Regions from separate parts of the Kluyvera sp. CRP genome, predicted to be linked through region 2. Evidence: predicted binding sites of a transcription regulator. Region 2 holds the regulator's gene; the other holds the start of a gene.

Region 1 (8,081 bases), 1.2 Mb from region 2:
CCTCGATCCGCCGAAAGAGACCACCGCGCCGGCGCTGAAAGCGCTGAAGGCCAGCGGCATTACGGTAAAAATTCTCACCGGCGACAGTGAGCTGGTGGCGGCAAAAGTGTGCCACGAAGTTGGGTTGGACGCGGGCGAAGTGATTATCGGTAGCGATATTGAGCACCTCAGCGATGACGAACTGGCGCAGCTTGCGGCGCGCACCACGCTGTTTGCCCGTCTGACGCCGATGCACAAAGAACGCATTGTGACCTTGCTGAAACGGGAAGGGCACGTGGTGGGCTTTATGGGTGACGGCATCAACGATGCCCCGGCGCTGCGCGCGGCGGACATCGGTATTTCCGTGGATGGCGCGGTGGATATTGCTCGTGAAGCGGCTGATATTATTCTGTTGGAAAAGAGCCTGATGGTGCTGGAGGAGGGCGTGATCGAAGGGCGTCGTACCTTCTCGAACATGCTCAAATACATCAAGATGACCGCCAGCTCGAACTTCGGTAACGTCTTCAGCGTGCTGGTGGCCAGCGCCTTCCTGCCGTTCCTGCCGATGCTGCCGTTACACTTACTGATTCAGAACCTGCTGTACGATGTATCCCAGGTGGCGCTGCCGTTCGATAACGTTGACGATGAGCAGATTCGTAAACCGCAGCGCTGGAATCCGGCGGATCTGGGGCGCTTTATGGTGTTCTTCGGGCCGATTAGCTCTATCTTCGATATTCTGACCTTCTGCCTGATGTGGTGGGTATTTAAGGCCAATACCCCGGAAATGCAGACGCTGTTCCAGTCCGGCTGGTTTATTGAAGGGCTGCTGTCGCAGACGCTGATTGTGCATATGATTCGTACCCGCCGCATTCCATTCGTGCAAAGCCGTGCCGCCTGGCCGCTGTTCGCGATGACGCTGCTGGTGATGGCGGTCGGTATCGCGCTGCCGTTCTCACCGCTGGCAAGCTATCTGCAATTAGAAGCATTACCGCTGAGCTACTTCCCGTGGCTGGTGGCGATTCTGGTGGGTTATATGACGCTGACGCAGATGGTTAAAGGGTTCTTTAGCCGCCGCTATGGCTGGCAGTAATCCCGCGTATAACATCAAGAAAGGCAGCCATTGGCTGCCTTTCTTCATACTGCATCGAAATTAGCGACGAACGGCAATCGCTTCGATTTCAATCTTCACGTCTTTCGGCAGACGCGCCACTTCAACGCAGGAACGCGCCGGGAAGGTGGCATTGTGCTCGGTGAAGAACGCTTCGTAAGTGGCGTTAACGGTCGCGAAATCGTTGAGATCTTTTACGAAAACGGTCGTTTTTACGATATCGCCCACTTTCAGGCCCGCGGCCTCAACGATCGCTTTGACGTTTTCCAGCGACTGGCGCGCCTGTGCGGACACGTCTTCCGGCACGCTGCCGGTTTTCGGGTCAACCGGGATCTGACCGGAAGTGATGATCATGCTGCCCAGGTCAACGCCCTGAACGTATGGGCCGATAGCTGCTGGTGCATTTTCCGTCGCAATAGTTTTGCTCATGATATCTCCAGATGAACTGCAGTAATTAGGTCGTAGCCATTATAGGGACGCCTAATTCCAATACCAACCGCAATTAGTTGGCCAGCACCACATAATGGGAAAACTCTTTTTCACAGTATTTGCATTTGAGTGCAACGTCATCGGCGCGTTTTTTCACTGCAAAGCTGGAGGAAACTGGCTCAGCGTGGCTGATGCAGTTGCTGTTTGGGCACACCAGCACGCTCTCAATACGATCCGGCAGGCTCGGACGCGATTTGCCCACCACTTCATAGTTGTCGATACGGTTCACGGTAGCCTGTGGGGCGTACAGCGACAGTTGGTTAACCTGCTCATCAGTGAGGAAGGTATTCTCAATTTTAATCAGATCTTTGCGGCCCATTTCACCGGACGGCAGGTTCAGACCGATGGTGATGCGCTGGTCAGTTTCGGTCAGCTTGAACAGCGTCAGCAGTTTAAAACCGACTTGTGCCGGGATGTGGTCGATCACGGTGCCACGTTTGATGGCTTCTACCTGCAATTTGTTGTCGTGTGTCATCGTCATTCCCTCTTACAGAGCCAGTTCGCTATTCAGTACCAGTGCCAGTAACGCCTGGCGGGCGAAGATGCCGTTGCCGGCCTGCTGGAAGTACCAGGCGTGCGGCGTCTTATCGACATCGGTAGTGATCTCGTCAATGCGCGGCAGCGGGTGCAGCACTTTCATATTGTCGCGTGCGCCGACCAGGTCTGCGGCGCGCAGGACAAACTGCGCTTTCACGTTGGCGTATTCGGACGGGTCGAGACGTTCTTTCTGCACGCGGGTCATGTAGAGAATGTCGACCTCGGCCATCACCTCTTCAATGGCGCTATGCAGGCTCCAGGCGATACCTTTCTCGTCGAGCATATCGAGGATGTACTGCGGCATCGCCAGCGCGTCCGGGGCGATGAAGTAGAAGCGGTTAGCGTTAAATTTCGCCAGCGCCTGGGTCAGTGAATGTACGGTGCGGCCATACTTCAGGTCACCAACCATCGCGATGTTGAGATTTTCGAGACGGCCCTGGGTTTCCTGAATGGTGAACAGATCCAGCAGCGTTTGCGTCGGGTGCTGGTTTGCGCCGTCACCGGCGTTGAGTACCGGAATACCGCCGGAGAATTCGGTCGCCAGACGCGCCGCGCCTTCCTGCGGGTGACGCATCACGATGGCGTCGACGTAGGTGCTGATGACGGAGATGGTGTCAGCCAGGGTTTCGCCTTTTTTGCCGAGCGAGGTGTTGGCGCTGTCGGAAAAACCCACCACGCTGGCGCCCAGGCGATGCATGGAGGTTTCAAACGAGAGGCGGGTACGCGTCGAGGCTTCGAAGAAACAGCTGGCAATGACCTTGTGCTTCAGCAGCTCAGGCTGCGGATTGGCTTTCAGTTTAGCGGCGGTCGCCAAAACCAGCTCAAGGTCTTCGCGGCTGAGATCGTTTATGGAAATGATGTGTTTTTGATACAGCGGATTAGCCATGTTTATCTCCTGACGACGGCGCAAAAAAAAAAGCCCCTTAAATAAGGGGCTTTACGAATACGGATGCAACGGAAAGGAAAAACGGCAGGCCAGCGTCTTTTTTCAGACGCGGTAAGACGCGATGTCGTACACACTGAACCATAATTCCTCCCGGCAAAACGGCTGGCATTATACGCAGCTTTGGTAAGGGATCAAGCGCTGAATTCACATTTTAATCAACGAAAACGATTCTCATAGAATGAGTATTCGCTTTTTATGCATTTAAATTCTTAACGCCACTCGCCTGGCACAAACTGTGCGCTAAACCGGCAGGACCGCAATAACAGGGTAAAAAGTGCTGGTATGGTATCGCGAATTTACGTATAACAACTAAAAATTGAAACATCGTTTTATTTGTGGAGTCATCATGATTATTGGCAATATTCACAACGTGCAGTCCTGGCTGCCGGAAGAACTGCGTCAGGCGATTGCCTACATTAAGGCTAACGTTACCGCGGAAACCCCGGAAGGGAAATACGACATTGACGGCAACCGTCTGTTTTATATGGTTTCAGAAAACATGACCGAGCCATTTGCCGAGCGTCGCGCCGAGTATCACGCGCGTTACCTGGATATCCAGGTGGTGCTGAGTGGTCAGGAAGGGATGGCGTTCAGCACCCAGCCTGCGGGCAAACCGGACACTGACTGGCTGGCCGACAAAGACATCGCTTTCCTGCCGGAAGGCGTGCAGGAAAAAATGGTGGTGATGAGCGAAGGTGACTTCGTGGTGTTTTACCCGGGTGAAGTACATAAACCGCTGTGCGCTGTCGGCACGCCGGCGAAAGTGCGTAAGCTGGTGGTGAAACTGCTGGTTGCCTGAGAAGTCACGCCCTGACCGTCAGGCCAGGGCGTAGCCCGCTTATTGGCTCAGCGTCGCCACCATCACGGCTTTGATAGTGTGCATGCGATTTTCAGCTTGATCAAACACGATGCTGGCTGGTGATTCAAAGACCTCGTCGGTCACCTCCATCCCACCGTGCATACCGTACTCAGCGGCCATTTTCTTACCCAGCGTCGTCTGGTCATCATGGAATGCAGGCAGGCAGTGCAGGAATTTGACCTGCGGGTTGCCGGTGAGCTTCATCATGGCGCTGTTGACCTGATAGTCGCGCAGCAGGGCAATACGTTCCGCCCACTTCTCTTTGGCTTCGCCCATCGAGACCCACACGTCGGTATAGATAAAATCGGCCCCTTTTACGCCTGCGGCGATATCTTCCGTCAGCGTCACGTTGCCGCCATTTTTCTGCGCCAGCGCTTTACACTCGGCCACCAGGCTCTCTTCCGGCCAGCACGCTTTTGGCGCCACAAGGCGCAGATCCAGGCCGGTTAACGCTGCGGCTTCCAGCATGGAGTTACCCATGTTGTTGCGCGCGTCTCCGGCATAGACCAACGTCATTTCGTTGAATGCTTTGCCCGGCAGGTGCTCCTGCATGGTCAGCAGGTCAGCCAGCAGCTGGGTCGGGTGGAATTCGTCGGTCAAGCCGTTCCACACCGGCACGCCGGAGTACTCGGCCAGCGTTTCGACCACTTCCTGGCCGTAGCCGCGATACTGAATGCCGTCATACATGCGGCCCAGCACGCGCGCGGTGTCTTTAATCGACTCTTTATGGCCAATCTGGCTGCCGCTGGAACCAAGATAAGTGACGCGAGCGCCCTGATCGTAAGCGGCAACTTCGAAAGAGCATCGGGTGCGGGTCGAGTCTTTTTCGAAGATGAGCGCGATGTTTTTACCGGTCAGGTTCGGCGACTCCGTGCCGCTTTTTTTATCCGCTTTTAGTTTTGCCGCGAGTTGCAGCAGCGTGGTGATTTCTGCAGGGGTAAAATCGAGTAATTTTAAGAAGTTCTTTTTATACAGAGTAGACATTTTTCCCTCACCTGGCTTAAGCCACTTATTGAATTAAAATTCACTTTATATGTATGAATATTCATTTGCAACCCCAATAACAAATCTTTATCGGAAAGGTGGAGGCAATGGCAACGGTATGTGACAATAAGAGTATCAGCCACATTATGAGGAAAGAGCCATGGCAAACCCGGAACACCTGGAAGAGCAGCGTGAAGAAACACGTCTGATTATTGAAGAACTGCTGGAAGACGGCAGCGATCCTGACGCGCTGTACACCATTGAGCACCACCTTTCCGCCGACGATTTCGAAAGCCTGGAAAAAGCGGCAGTCGAAGCGTTCAAGCTGGGCTATGAAGTGACTGAGCCGGAAGAGCTGGAAGTGGAAGAAGGCGACACCGTGATCTGCTGCGACATCCTCAGTGAATGCGCGCTGAATGCCGAGCTGATTGACGCACAGGTTGAGCAACTGATGAACCTGGCCGAGAAATTTGAAGTGGAATACGACGGTTGGGGCACCTACTACGAAGACCCGAACGGCGAAGAAGGCGATGACGACGAAGATTACGTCGACGAAGAAGACGACGGCGTACGTCACTAAGTCATCTTATCACCTACGGCAGCGCCCGCTGCCGTAGGTAAGGATTTCGGTATGGATTACCCGCAAATACTCTCCCCGGTTCTCAACTTTCTGCACTGTAAAACGCCTCAGGCATGGCTCGATAAAGCCCGCGATCCGGAAAATCTACCTCTGTTGCTGACTGACCATTTAGTTTGCGAGCTGAAAGCGGCGCAAACGGCAATGCTGCTGGTGCGTAAATATGTCGCCGACAAAGCGGGTTCGCAGGCGCTGCTCGACTGGCTTAAGCCGTATGAAGCCTTTGCCTTTCGTGAGGGAGAAGAGCCGGATTTCGCCGCGCTGAATAAGCAGATAAACAAAAGCGCGATGCCGCAGACTGACGACCCTTGGGGACGTCAGTTGATAGACAGCATGGTGCTGCTGATTAAAGAGGAGCTGCACCACTTCTGGCAGGTGCGTGAGGCGATGCAGCGTCGCAATATTCCCTATGTCAAAATTACCGCCAGCCGCTATGCCAAAGGCATGCTCAAAGAGGTACGAACCCACGAGCCGCTGACGCTGATTGATAAGCTGATTTGCGGAGCGTATATCGAAGCCCGCTCCTGCGAGCGCTTTGCCGCGTTAGCGCCTTATCTGGAGGCGGATTTGCAGGCGTTTTATCTGTCGCTGCTGCGATCCGAGGCGCGGCACTATCAGGATTATCTGGCGCTGGCACAGCAGATTTCGGCGAACGACATTGGCGATCGGGTGCGTTTTTTTGGGGAAGTGGAGGCTGGGCTTATCACTTCTCCCGATAATGAGTTCCGCTTTCATAGCGGCGTGCCGGTATAAGTTATCCGCCTGGCCTTACACCTTTCTAGCCTGCAGCAGAAAAATTTGGTGGCTGGAAATCGTTCATCTTTACCGCAATAATCGAAACTCATCACGGGGAAGCATAATCCCCGGAATAACGATTGATTTGGGTAAGGAAATTCAATGAACTGGGCACACGTATTACTGGCAGGGTATATCGGCGCGGTTATCGCCATCATCGTGGGGGTATTTCGCAAAAAAGGCTGGATTGGCAAGATCGCGGGCGGGGTGATTTTCGTGGTTGCGATCGTCGGCTGGAATCTGTTTGACGTGCATTACCTGATTCCGCGCGAAAGCCCGGACTATGGAAAAACGGAAGCGCAGAAATTCGAAGATGCGATGCTGACCATGCCCGTTTATCAGGTCATTAAAGAGCAGGAACCTGCTCTGTGGGAGCATATCCGCAACCAGTCGGCACAGATGAAAGAGGCCGGAAAAAGCGAGCAGCAGATTATTGACGCCATTCAGCCGCAGATCCTGCAGATGCAGATGGCGCGTTTGCAGCAGGCACCTGATGCCGAGGTGATTGGCTATATGAAGATTAATCTCGAGCAGATTGCTGCGGTGCAGAAAGTGGGGGACGACGAGTGCTTCCGTTTTCTGTTCCCGGCGGTAAAAGGTGGGATTAATCCGGTGCGCATTATTCCTCGCGAGATCATGGATCGTCGTATGGCGAGCGACATGGGCATGCTGTATGCCTCTCATGGCCCGAAAAAACATACCGTGACGGCAGAAGAAAAACAGCTGGCGCTTCAGGACCTGCAAACCCTCAGCCCGACGCTGGTGCAGCGTTATGGCCAGGATATTCAAATCATGGCTGACCCAAATAAAGGCGTGGGAAAAGAGAAGCTGACCTGTGACATGGTGCAGGATTTATGGGCTCAGGTACTTAAACTGCCGACCGCGCGTGCGGCCGGCGTGATACGCCTGATGTTGTCTGCCGAGATGCAATAACGTTGTCGTTCCCCTCAGGATAACCTCAGAGGGGTTTTAACATCCGGACTTCACAGTCGACGTGACCGGTGCAACCGAGGGGTTCCGCAATATGCGCGAACCCCAAACGCTCGTAAAGACGAATGGCTTCCGTCAGAAACGCGGTCGTTTCCAGATAGCACTGTTTAAACCCCTGCTCACGGGCGTGATCCAGCGCCATCAGTGCCAGCCGCTTCGCCAGCCCCTGACCGCGCACGCTCGGCAGGAAATACATTTTTTGCAGTTCGCAGATATCCGGTTCGCTACAACCTAACGGCGCAACACCGCCGCCGCCCACCACCTGACCATTCTGCTCAACCACCCAATACGCCGCGCCAGGCTGGCTGTAGACCTGAAACAACTCGTCGAGATTTGGGTCGGCCACGGTGTAGCCTTTATCAGCAGTCAGGCCATATTCGGCGGAGACCTGGCGAATCACATGGGCGATAGCCGCGTTGTCGTCGGCGGTGATGCGGCGTAGCGTCGCCGAGACAGGTGTAATGACACTCATAGCGAACTCATGACAGAAATGTGGAACATATGCAGTTAATACCACTGCGGTGAGGGGGAGCGCAAGCGAGGATAATTCAATAAAAAGCCTCTGAGCATTTGCATCAGAGGCTTTTGTCGTCTGCGGTGTCGGATGGCGCTACGCTTATCCGACCTACGTTGACGGTGCTGTAGGCCGGATAAGCGCAGCGCCATCCGGCAAACGTACAGGCACGATGATTACAGCGCGGCGATGACCGCCTGCTGCTCAATCAGCTTCGCTTTCGCTTCTGCATAACCGTCCAGC
Region 2 (8,081 bases):
GATGCTGGAGAAAGTGCTGCCTGCGGTGGTGAGCGTTCAGGTAGAAGGAACGGCTCCCGTGAATCAACAGGTGCCAGACGAGCTCAAAAAGTTCTTTGGCGACGATGGCGGCAACACGGCCAATGAGCCCACCCAGCAGTTTGAAGGTCTGGGCTCCGGCGTCATTATTGATGCCATTAAAGGCTACGTGCTAACCAACAATCACGTCATCAGCGACGCGCAGAAAATCAGCGTTCAGTTGAACGATGGCCGTGAGTTTGAAGCGAAGCTTATCGGTAGCGACGACCAGAGCGACATTGCGCTGCTGCAAATCCAGAAAGCCAGCCATTTGACGCAAATCGCCATCGCCGATTCCGACAAACTGCGCGTGGGCGACTTCGCCGTGGCCGTCGGGAACCCGTTCGGCCTGGGGCAGACCGTCACATCCGGTATCGTCTCGGCGCTGGGCCGTAGCGGCCTCAATCTGGAAGGGCTGGAGAACTTCATTCAGACCGATGCGGCTATCAACCGCGGCAACTCCGGCGGCGCGCTGCTGAACCTGAACGGCGAGCTGATCGGTATCAACACCGCCATTCTGGCGCCCGGTGGCGGCAGCGTCGGTATCGGCTTTGCTATCCCGAGCAACATGGCACAGACCCTGGCTCAACAGCTGATTCAGTTCGGTGAAATCAAACGCGGCCTGCTCGGCATCCGCGGTATGGAGATGACCGCCGACATCGCCAAAGCGTTTAATCTCGATGTGCAGCGCGGGGCATTCGTTAGCGAAGTGCTGCCTGGCTCCGGTTCAGCAAAAGCGGGAATTAAATCCGGCGACGTGATTACCAGCCTGAACGGCAAGCCGCTGAATAGTTTCGCCGAGTTGCGTTCCCGCATCGCCACCACGGAACCGGGTTCGAAGGTCAAATTGGGCCTGCTCCGGGACGGTAAACCGCTGGAAGTAGAGGTGACGCTGGATAAGAGCGCCTCATCAACCGCCAGCGCACAGCTGATTATCCCGGCGCTGGAAGGGGCATCGCTCAGCGATGGCCAGGCGAAAAGCGGCACTAAAGGGGTTGTCATTTCTGGCGTGGAAAAAGGTAGCCCTGCCGCGCAAATCGGCCTGCATAAAGATGACGTCATCATCGGTATCAACCGCCAGCCGACACAGTCGATTGCCGAACTGCGCAAGGTGCTGGAAGCGAAACCGGCGGTTATCGCGCTGAATGTCATACGCGGTAATGAAAGTATTTACCTGCTTCTGCGCTAATCCACGAAAAACCGGGCATAGCCTGGAATGTATGTCCGGTTTTTCTCGTGGTATGCTTCGTCCAGTTTCCTCATCAACGATGCCTGTATCATGCTTGTAAAGCTCTTACGTTCGGTTGCACTTGGTTTACTGGTTGGCGGCATACTCATTGTCACCGTCCCTTCGTTGCGTCAGTGGAATCCATTATCCACCGAGCGCTTTAGCAGTACAGATGAAGCCCCCTCCAGCTATAACACGGCGGTGCGCCGCGCTGCCCCTGCGGTGGTGAACGTCTATAACCGCAGTCTGAACAGCAACACCAATAATCAGCTGGAAATCAAAACGCTCGGATCCGGGGTGATCATGGACGAGCGCGGCTACATTATTACCAACAAACATGTGATCAACGATGCCGATCAGATCATCGTCGCCCTCCAGGATGGTCGCGTGTTTGAAGCCCTGCTGGTCGGCTCCGATAGCCTGACCGATCTGGCGGTGCTGAAGATCAACGCCACCGGCGGCCTGCCGGTTATCCCCATTAACCCGAAGCGCACACCGCACATCGGTGACGTAGTGCTGGCCATCGGCAACCCGTACAACCTCGGGCAGACCATTACTCAGGGGATTATCAGCGCGACCGGTCGTATCGGCCTCAACCCAAGTGGTCGACAGAACTTTCTGCAGACCGATGCCTCTATCAACCACGGTAACTCCGGCGGCGCGCTGGTCAACTCGCTGGGTGAGCTGATGGGCATTAACACCCTCTCTTTCGATAAGAGTAACGACGGTGAAACCCCGGAGGGGCTGAGTTTCGCCATTCCGTTCCAGCTGGCAACCAAAATTATGGATAAGCTGATTCGTGACGGACGCGTGATTCGCGGCTTTATCGGCATCAGCGGACGAGAAATTGCCCCGCTGCATTCACAAGGCGGCGGTATCGATCAAATTCAGGGGATTGTCGTCAATGAGATAGCCCCGGACGGCCCGGCGGCACAGGCGGGCATTCAGAACAACGACGTGATTATTTCGGTCAACGGCAAACCGGCGATTTCCGCGCTGGAAACCATGGACCAGGTCGCCGAGATTCGTCCGGGATCGGTCATTCCGGTGGTCGTGATGCGTGATGATAAGAAACTGACCATGCAGGTCACCATTCAGGAATATCCTGCGTCGGGCTAAGCAGCAGAAAAAGCAAAGGGGCCATTGGCCCCTTTGTCACGTCTAAGGCGTCACGCCTTATTTATTGATGAAATCTTCACCCAGCTGAATATCTTTTCTCAGCGTCTCAAGCATACCTTCCAGCGCCTGCTGTTCGTAAGCGCTCAGTTTGCCAATCGACTGGCGTTCTTCAATCCCGTTTTTACCTAACAGCAGCGGCTGCGAGAAGAAGCGCGCGTACTGGCCGTCTCCTTCGACATAGGCGCATTCAACCACGCCCTTCTCGCCCTGCAGGGCGCGAACCAGAGACAGGCCGAAACGCGCCGCCGCCTGGCCCATGGAGAGCGTAGCCGAGCCGCCACCCGCCTTCGCTTCCACCACTTCGGTGCCCGCGTTCTGGATGCGTTTGGTCAGGTCGTTCACTTCCTGATCGGAGAAGCTCACGCCGGAGATTTGCGATAATAAAGGCAGAATGGTCACGCCAGAGTGGCCGCCTATCACCGGCACTTCAACTTCGCTGGCGCTTTTACCTTTTAGCTCCGCCACGAAAGTGTTGGAGCGGATGATATCCAGCGTGGTCACGCCGAACAGTTTGTTCTTGTCATATACGCCCGCCTTTTTCAGCACTTCAGCGGCAATGGCCACTGTGGTATTCACCGGGTTGGTGATAATACCAATACAGGCTTTCGGGGCAGTTTTGGCGATTTGTTGCACCAGGTTTTTAACAATACCGGCGTTAACGTTAAACAGATCGGAGCGATCCATACCGGGCTTACGCGCCACACCGGCAGAAATCAGGACCACATCAGCCCCTTCCAGCGCAGGCGTAGCATCTTCACCGGAGAAGCCTTTGATTTTAACATCCGTCGGAATATGGCTGAGATCGACCGCCACACCTGGCGTGACGGGGGCAATATCATAGAGAGAGAGTTCTGAACCTGAAGGCAGTTGGGTCTTTAGTAGTAGGGCAAGCGCCTGGCCAATACCGCCGGCGGCACCAAGGACTGCGACTTTCATCCTAAACTCCTTATTATGGTTAATGACTTTCAGGTAACAACCTGTCGTGGACCGCATAAACCAACGCAGGAGATACCAGTTGTTACTCCGTTGCGGCGACCTTAATTCACAAGGTAAATAATTACAATATAATTGCTTACAGAATGCGGGCCATTCAACAGCATCCGCATTACTCCCAGAAAAAGGCCTTTCTACGAAACCAAATTTTCATCAACTATCGATTACAATATACTCAGCATGTTGCGTAAAACAACAGCAATTTAATAACATTTCATTTACTTTTAACTTATTTGGATCCCGTGATATAGGCATGTTTCTTAGGTCTAATTTTTGATAAAATCCGCCCTTTCTCTATTTGGCTTAGCCTCTGGAGCAAATTATTTTGCATAAAAATTCACCTATATGCATAATAATGTTAATTTCACCACCATACTCGGGTGACTTATGCGAAGTTCAACTAAACAAGAAGAATTAGTTAAAGCCTTTAAAGCATTACTGAAGGAAGAAAAATTTAGCTCTCAGGGCGAAATTGTTCAGGCCTTGCAGGAAGAAGGTTTCGATAATATTAACCAGTCCAAAGTTTCTCGTATGCTGACCAAGTTTGGCGCCGTGCGTACCCGCAACGCTAAAATGGAAATGGTTTACTGCCTGCCGGCCGAGCTGGGCGTGCCGACAACCACCAGCCCGCTGAAGAATCTGGTGCTGGATATTGATTACAACGATGCGGTCGTGGTTATCCATACCAGCCCCGGCGCTGCACAGCTGATCGCTCGCCTGCTTGACTCTCTGGGCAAAGCGGAAGGCATTCTCGGCAGTATTGCCGGTGACGACACGATTTTCACCACGCCGGCACGCGGGTTCACCGTTAAAGATCTCTACGAGGCCATCCAGGTTCTGTTCGAGCAGGAGCTGTAATCCCTCTTCCTTTCTCCTCTGGTCCACCAGAGGAGCTGCTTTAACTGCAAATTCCCCTACGTTTCACTCCCGTCTCGTTAACATTAAGTGCGATTTTCTGCCCACAATCATAGAACCAGTGAATATATCCGTTCATAAGCGCACAAAAAATCAAATTCTAATATCTATTTAATTTCACTCATTATTTACACTTAACTTTACCGAAATGTCTCTTTTTTTATACGTATCTGTTCTAAAAATGACGATTTTTGACATCTAATTACACGCGAAACCATTAGCTAGGTATTAATATTTTATGTGATTAGTGTATACTTAATTTCGTGATGAGGGTCACAAAACAAAGACCTTCCAAAAAAATTCGACGAGGTGAGTATCATGAAAATCAAAACAACTGTTGCCGCTCTGAGCATCCTTTCCGTTATCTCTTTCGGTGCGTTTGCCGCTGACTCTATCAGCAGCGATCAAGCCCAAAGCCGTCAGTCAATCGGCACCGTTTCCATCGGTTCCGTCGGTTCATCTCCGATGGATATGCACGAAATGCTGAACAAAAAAGCGGAAGAACAAGGTGCATCATCCTATCGCATCATTGAAGCGCGTACCGGCGCTCATTGGCACGCAACGGCTGAACTGTACAAATAAGTTCGCGTCAGGCAGCACGTCGGCAGTGTAGAAAAGTTTAATACCCAGCGGTCCCAGGAATCAGAAACAACATCCTCTCACCGCTGAAGAATGAAGAATATGGTGAGGAGTAAAACATTATGAAAAGCGCAATGATCATCGCATCCCTTGGTCTGGCATCCGTTCTGTCCTTCGGCGCAAGCGCCGCAGTGCAACAGGTTAACGCGGAGCAGGCACAGAATCTGCAATCCGTCGGCACCGTTTCTGTTTCTCAGATCGGTAGCGACCCGATGGATATGCGCAGCGCATTAGCCGCTAAAGCCGAAAAACAAGGCGCCAGCAGCTACCGCATTATTGAAGCCCGTACCGGCGACCATTGGCACGCTACGGCTGAGCTGTACAAATAAACCCTCGTCGTCTTGTCCGACGACTTGCCCTCGCCCTTATGCGAGGGCTTTTTTATGCTCGTTGCACGTTGAACCGCAGCATCCCTTCCAGCTCTTCTTCCGCTTCATCAAACAGCAGAATCAGCGCGCCGTAGCGACGGCGCTGCTTGTCGTCGAGATGGATAAACTCGATCTCCAGCGGTAACGGCATTTGTGGGCCGGTGACCGCATCCCAAAGTGCGTCCAAATCGCGAATCGACTCACGATCGAGGGCAAAGAGTTGAGCGAACTCCCGATAAAAATCGCCCTGATCCTCTATCTCGTCAAAATCAAAAGTATAGATTTTCATCTCACGCCCTCTCCCATCCTGCAAACTAAAGTCCCCCAATGTGCAGCGTTTTTACCTCAAGGTACTCTTCCAGTCCCAGCACCGAGCCTTCACGCCCCAGCCCGGACTCCTTAACGCCGCCGAATGGCCCCAGCTCAGTTGACACTGCACATTCGTTAATACCGATCATCCCGCTTTCTAACGCCTGCGAGACGCGGAACACGCGAGACAGGTTTTGCGTATAGAAATAGGCGGCCAGGCCGTAGGGCGTATCATTCGCCCGGTGAATAACGTCATCCTCATCGCGGAAGCGGAAGCACGCCGCCAGCGGGCCAAACGTCTCTTCCTTCGCCAGCAGCATCTGTTCCTGACAGTCGCCCAGCACCGTCGGCTGCCAGAAGTTGCCGCCCAGCTCATGAGGCTGACCGCCAGCCAGCACCTTCGCCCCCTTCGAGACGGCGTCTTCTACGTGCTCACGCACTTTTTTCACTGCCGCCGCTTCAATCAGCGGGCCAACGACCACGCCATCATCCAGACCGTTGCCGACTTTCAGCGCTTTCACGGCGGCGGCAAGCTGGCTGGTGAAACGGTCATAGACGCTATCGTGAATATAGAAACGGTTCACGCTGACGCACACCTGCCCGGCGTTGCGGAATTTATTGGCTACCGCCCCCTGTACCGCCGCGTCGATATCCGCATCCTCAAAGACGATATAGGGCGCATTGCCCCCCAGCTCCATCGAGACTTTCTTCATGGTTTCCGCAGCGTTACGCACCAACGTTTTCCCCACCGCCGTCGAGCCGGTGAAGGAGATCTTACGCACGTCGTGGCTCGCCATTATGGCGTCGCTGATTTCCGCCGTGTTCCCCGCCACCGCGTTCAGCACCCCGTCAGGGATCCCGGCTTTTTTCGCCAGCGCCAGCAGCGCGAACGCGCAAAGCGGTGTGTTGTTGGCAGGTTTAATCACCCCGGTACAGCCCGCGGCCAGCGCCGGACCGAGCTTACGGGTCAGCATCGCCATCGGGAAGTTCCACGGCGTAATCGCCGCCACCACGCCAATCGGTTCACGCGTCGCCAGAATGCGCGAGCCGGGTTTCGCCGGGGGAATGATCTCCCCATTTGCCCGCTTGCCCTGTTCGGCAAACCACTGGATAAAGCTCGCCGCGTAATCCACTTCCCCTTCCGCCTCTTTCAGCGGTTTGCCTTGTTCAATGGTCATCAGACGCGCCAGCCAGCTTTTGTTTTCAATCATCAGCTGATACCAGCGATAAAGCAGCTCCGAGCGTGCTTTTGCCGTTTTTGCCCGCCACTGTGGGAACGCTTTTGCCGCGGCGGCAATCGCCTGTTCGGTCTCATGCTTTCCGGCCTTCGCTACCTTTGCTACCACCTCGCCCGTTGCTGGGTTCAGCACGTCAAAGGTGGCGTCGAGATGGCGCCATTCGCCATTGACCAGATAGCCTGTTTGAAAAAGGTCATTGTCCTGTAGCGCTTGCGTGGTCATTACACCCTCCTGAAAAGTGTTTCCAGTTAAGTATAGCTATCGCTTTTACGGCAATAGTTGCCAGAATAACGAAAGTCGCATTAATGACGGGGAAGCGTGCTGTGATGAGTGAATATCCTGTTTTCAATAAGCTGCGCCAGGAACTCGGTTTGGCGCATTTCGCTACGAATAAGGTGACGTTAAGCGGTTGTGGGCCAATTTATCCCACGCCGTTTGCCATCGGTGACGCCGCCGCATCAATACTGGCGCTGCAGGGGATTATGCTGGATGCGCTGAGAGGTACTCAGCAGGACATTCACGTTAACGCCCACTGTGCCGCTGCATCGACCCACGCGGTGACCTTTCAGCAACAGAACGGGTATAACTGGCAGTACAACGATCCCGACTATCCCACTACCGATTTCTATCTGACCCAGGACAACCGCTGGATTTTCCTGCACGGCGGCTACCCGCGGCTGCGTGACGGCATTCTCGATATCCTTGATGTGCCGAATAACCGCGCCAGAGTGGCGCAGGCGGTCGCAAAATGGAACGCCGAGGCGCTCGAAGAGACGATAGCCCGCGCCGGGCTGTGCGCGGCAATCGCCCGCAGTCATGATGAATGGCTGGCGCATCCTCAGGGGCAGGCGGTCAGCCAGGAGCCGCTAATCCGCTTCACGCGTCTGACCGACAGCCCCCCTAAACCTCGCCAGTACGGCAATGAGCGGGTTCTTCAGTCGCTGCGGGTGCTGGACTTCACGCATGTGATTGCCGGGCCAACTGCCACCCGCGGGCTGGCGCAAATGGGCGCTGACGTGCTGCATATCTCATCTCCCTATCGCCCACGTATTCTGCCGTTTGACGTCGATACCAATCACGGTAAACGCAACGCCTACCTCGAACTGTCCAGCGCCGATGGGGCAAGGCGAGCGGCGCAGCTGGTGCGCGATGGCG

The links. Region 2 encodes ArgR, which controls arginine synthesis, uptake and breakdown. Its sites were predicted from a motif close to ANTGAATAAAAATACANT; they were not measured.
Region 1: argF (ornithine carbamoyltransferase) is a predicted target of ArgR. The motif match lies at 4,930-4,947, and genes of this name have one in related genera.

The regions. Positions count from the first base shown of each region.
Region 1 covers NZ_CP082841.1:496,979-505,059, reverse strand. The annotation lists gene mgtA (magnesium-translocating P-type ATPase) at 1-1,069, shown strand, start outside; gene ridA (2-iminobutanoate/2-iminopropanoate deaminase) at 1,130-1,516, opposite strand; gene pyrI (aspartate carbamoyltransferase regulatory subunit) at 1,590-2,051, opposite strand; gene pyrB (aspartate carbamoyltransferase) at 2,064-2,999, opposite strand; gene K7B04_RS02305 (pyrBI operon leader peptide) at 3,037-3,141, opposite strand; gene K7B04_RS02300 (YhcH/YjgK/YiaL family protein) at 3,406-3,858, shown strand; gene argF (ornithine carbamoyltransferase) at 3,898-4,902, opposite strand; gene rraB (ribonuclease E inhibitor RraB) at 5,063-5,482, shown strand; gene miaE (tRNA isopentenyl-2-thiomethyl-A-37 hydroxylase MiaE) at 5,534-6,292, shown strand; gene K7B04_RS02280 (topoisomerase II) at 6,437-7,267, shown strand; gene K7B04_RS02275 (GNAT family N-acetyltransferase) at 7,293-7,796, opposite strand; gene K7B04_RS02270 (valine--tRNA ligase) at 8,015-8,081, opposite strand, start outside.
Region 2 covers NZ_CP082841.1:1,655,088-1,663,168, reverse strand. The annotation lists gene degQ (serine endoprotease DegQ) at 1-1,246, shown strand, start outside; gene degS (outer membrane-stress sensor serine endopeptidase DegS) at 1,337-2,404, shown strand; gene mdh (malate dehydrogenase) at 2,462-3,400, opposite strand; gene argR (transcriptional regulator ArgR) at 3,845-4,315, shown strand; gene yhcN (peroxide/acid stress response protein YhcN) at 4,691-4,954, shown strand; gene yhcN-B (DUF1471 family stress response protein YhcN-B) at 5,074-5,340, shown strand; gene K7B04_RS07775 (barstar family protein) at 5,393-5,668, opposite strand; gene K7B04_RS07770 (NAD-dependent succinate-semialdehyde dehydrogenase) at 5,694-7,148, opposite strand; gene K7B04_RS07765 (CoA transferase) at 7,253-8,081, shown strand, end outside.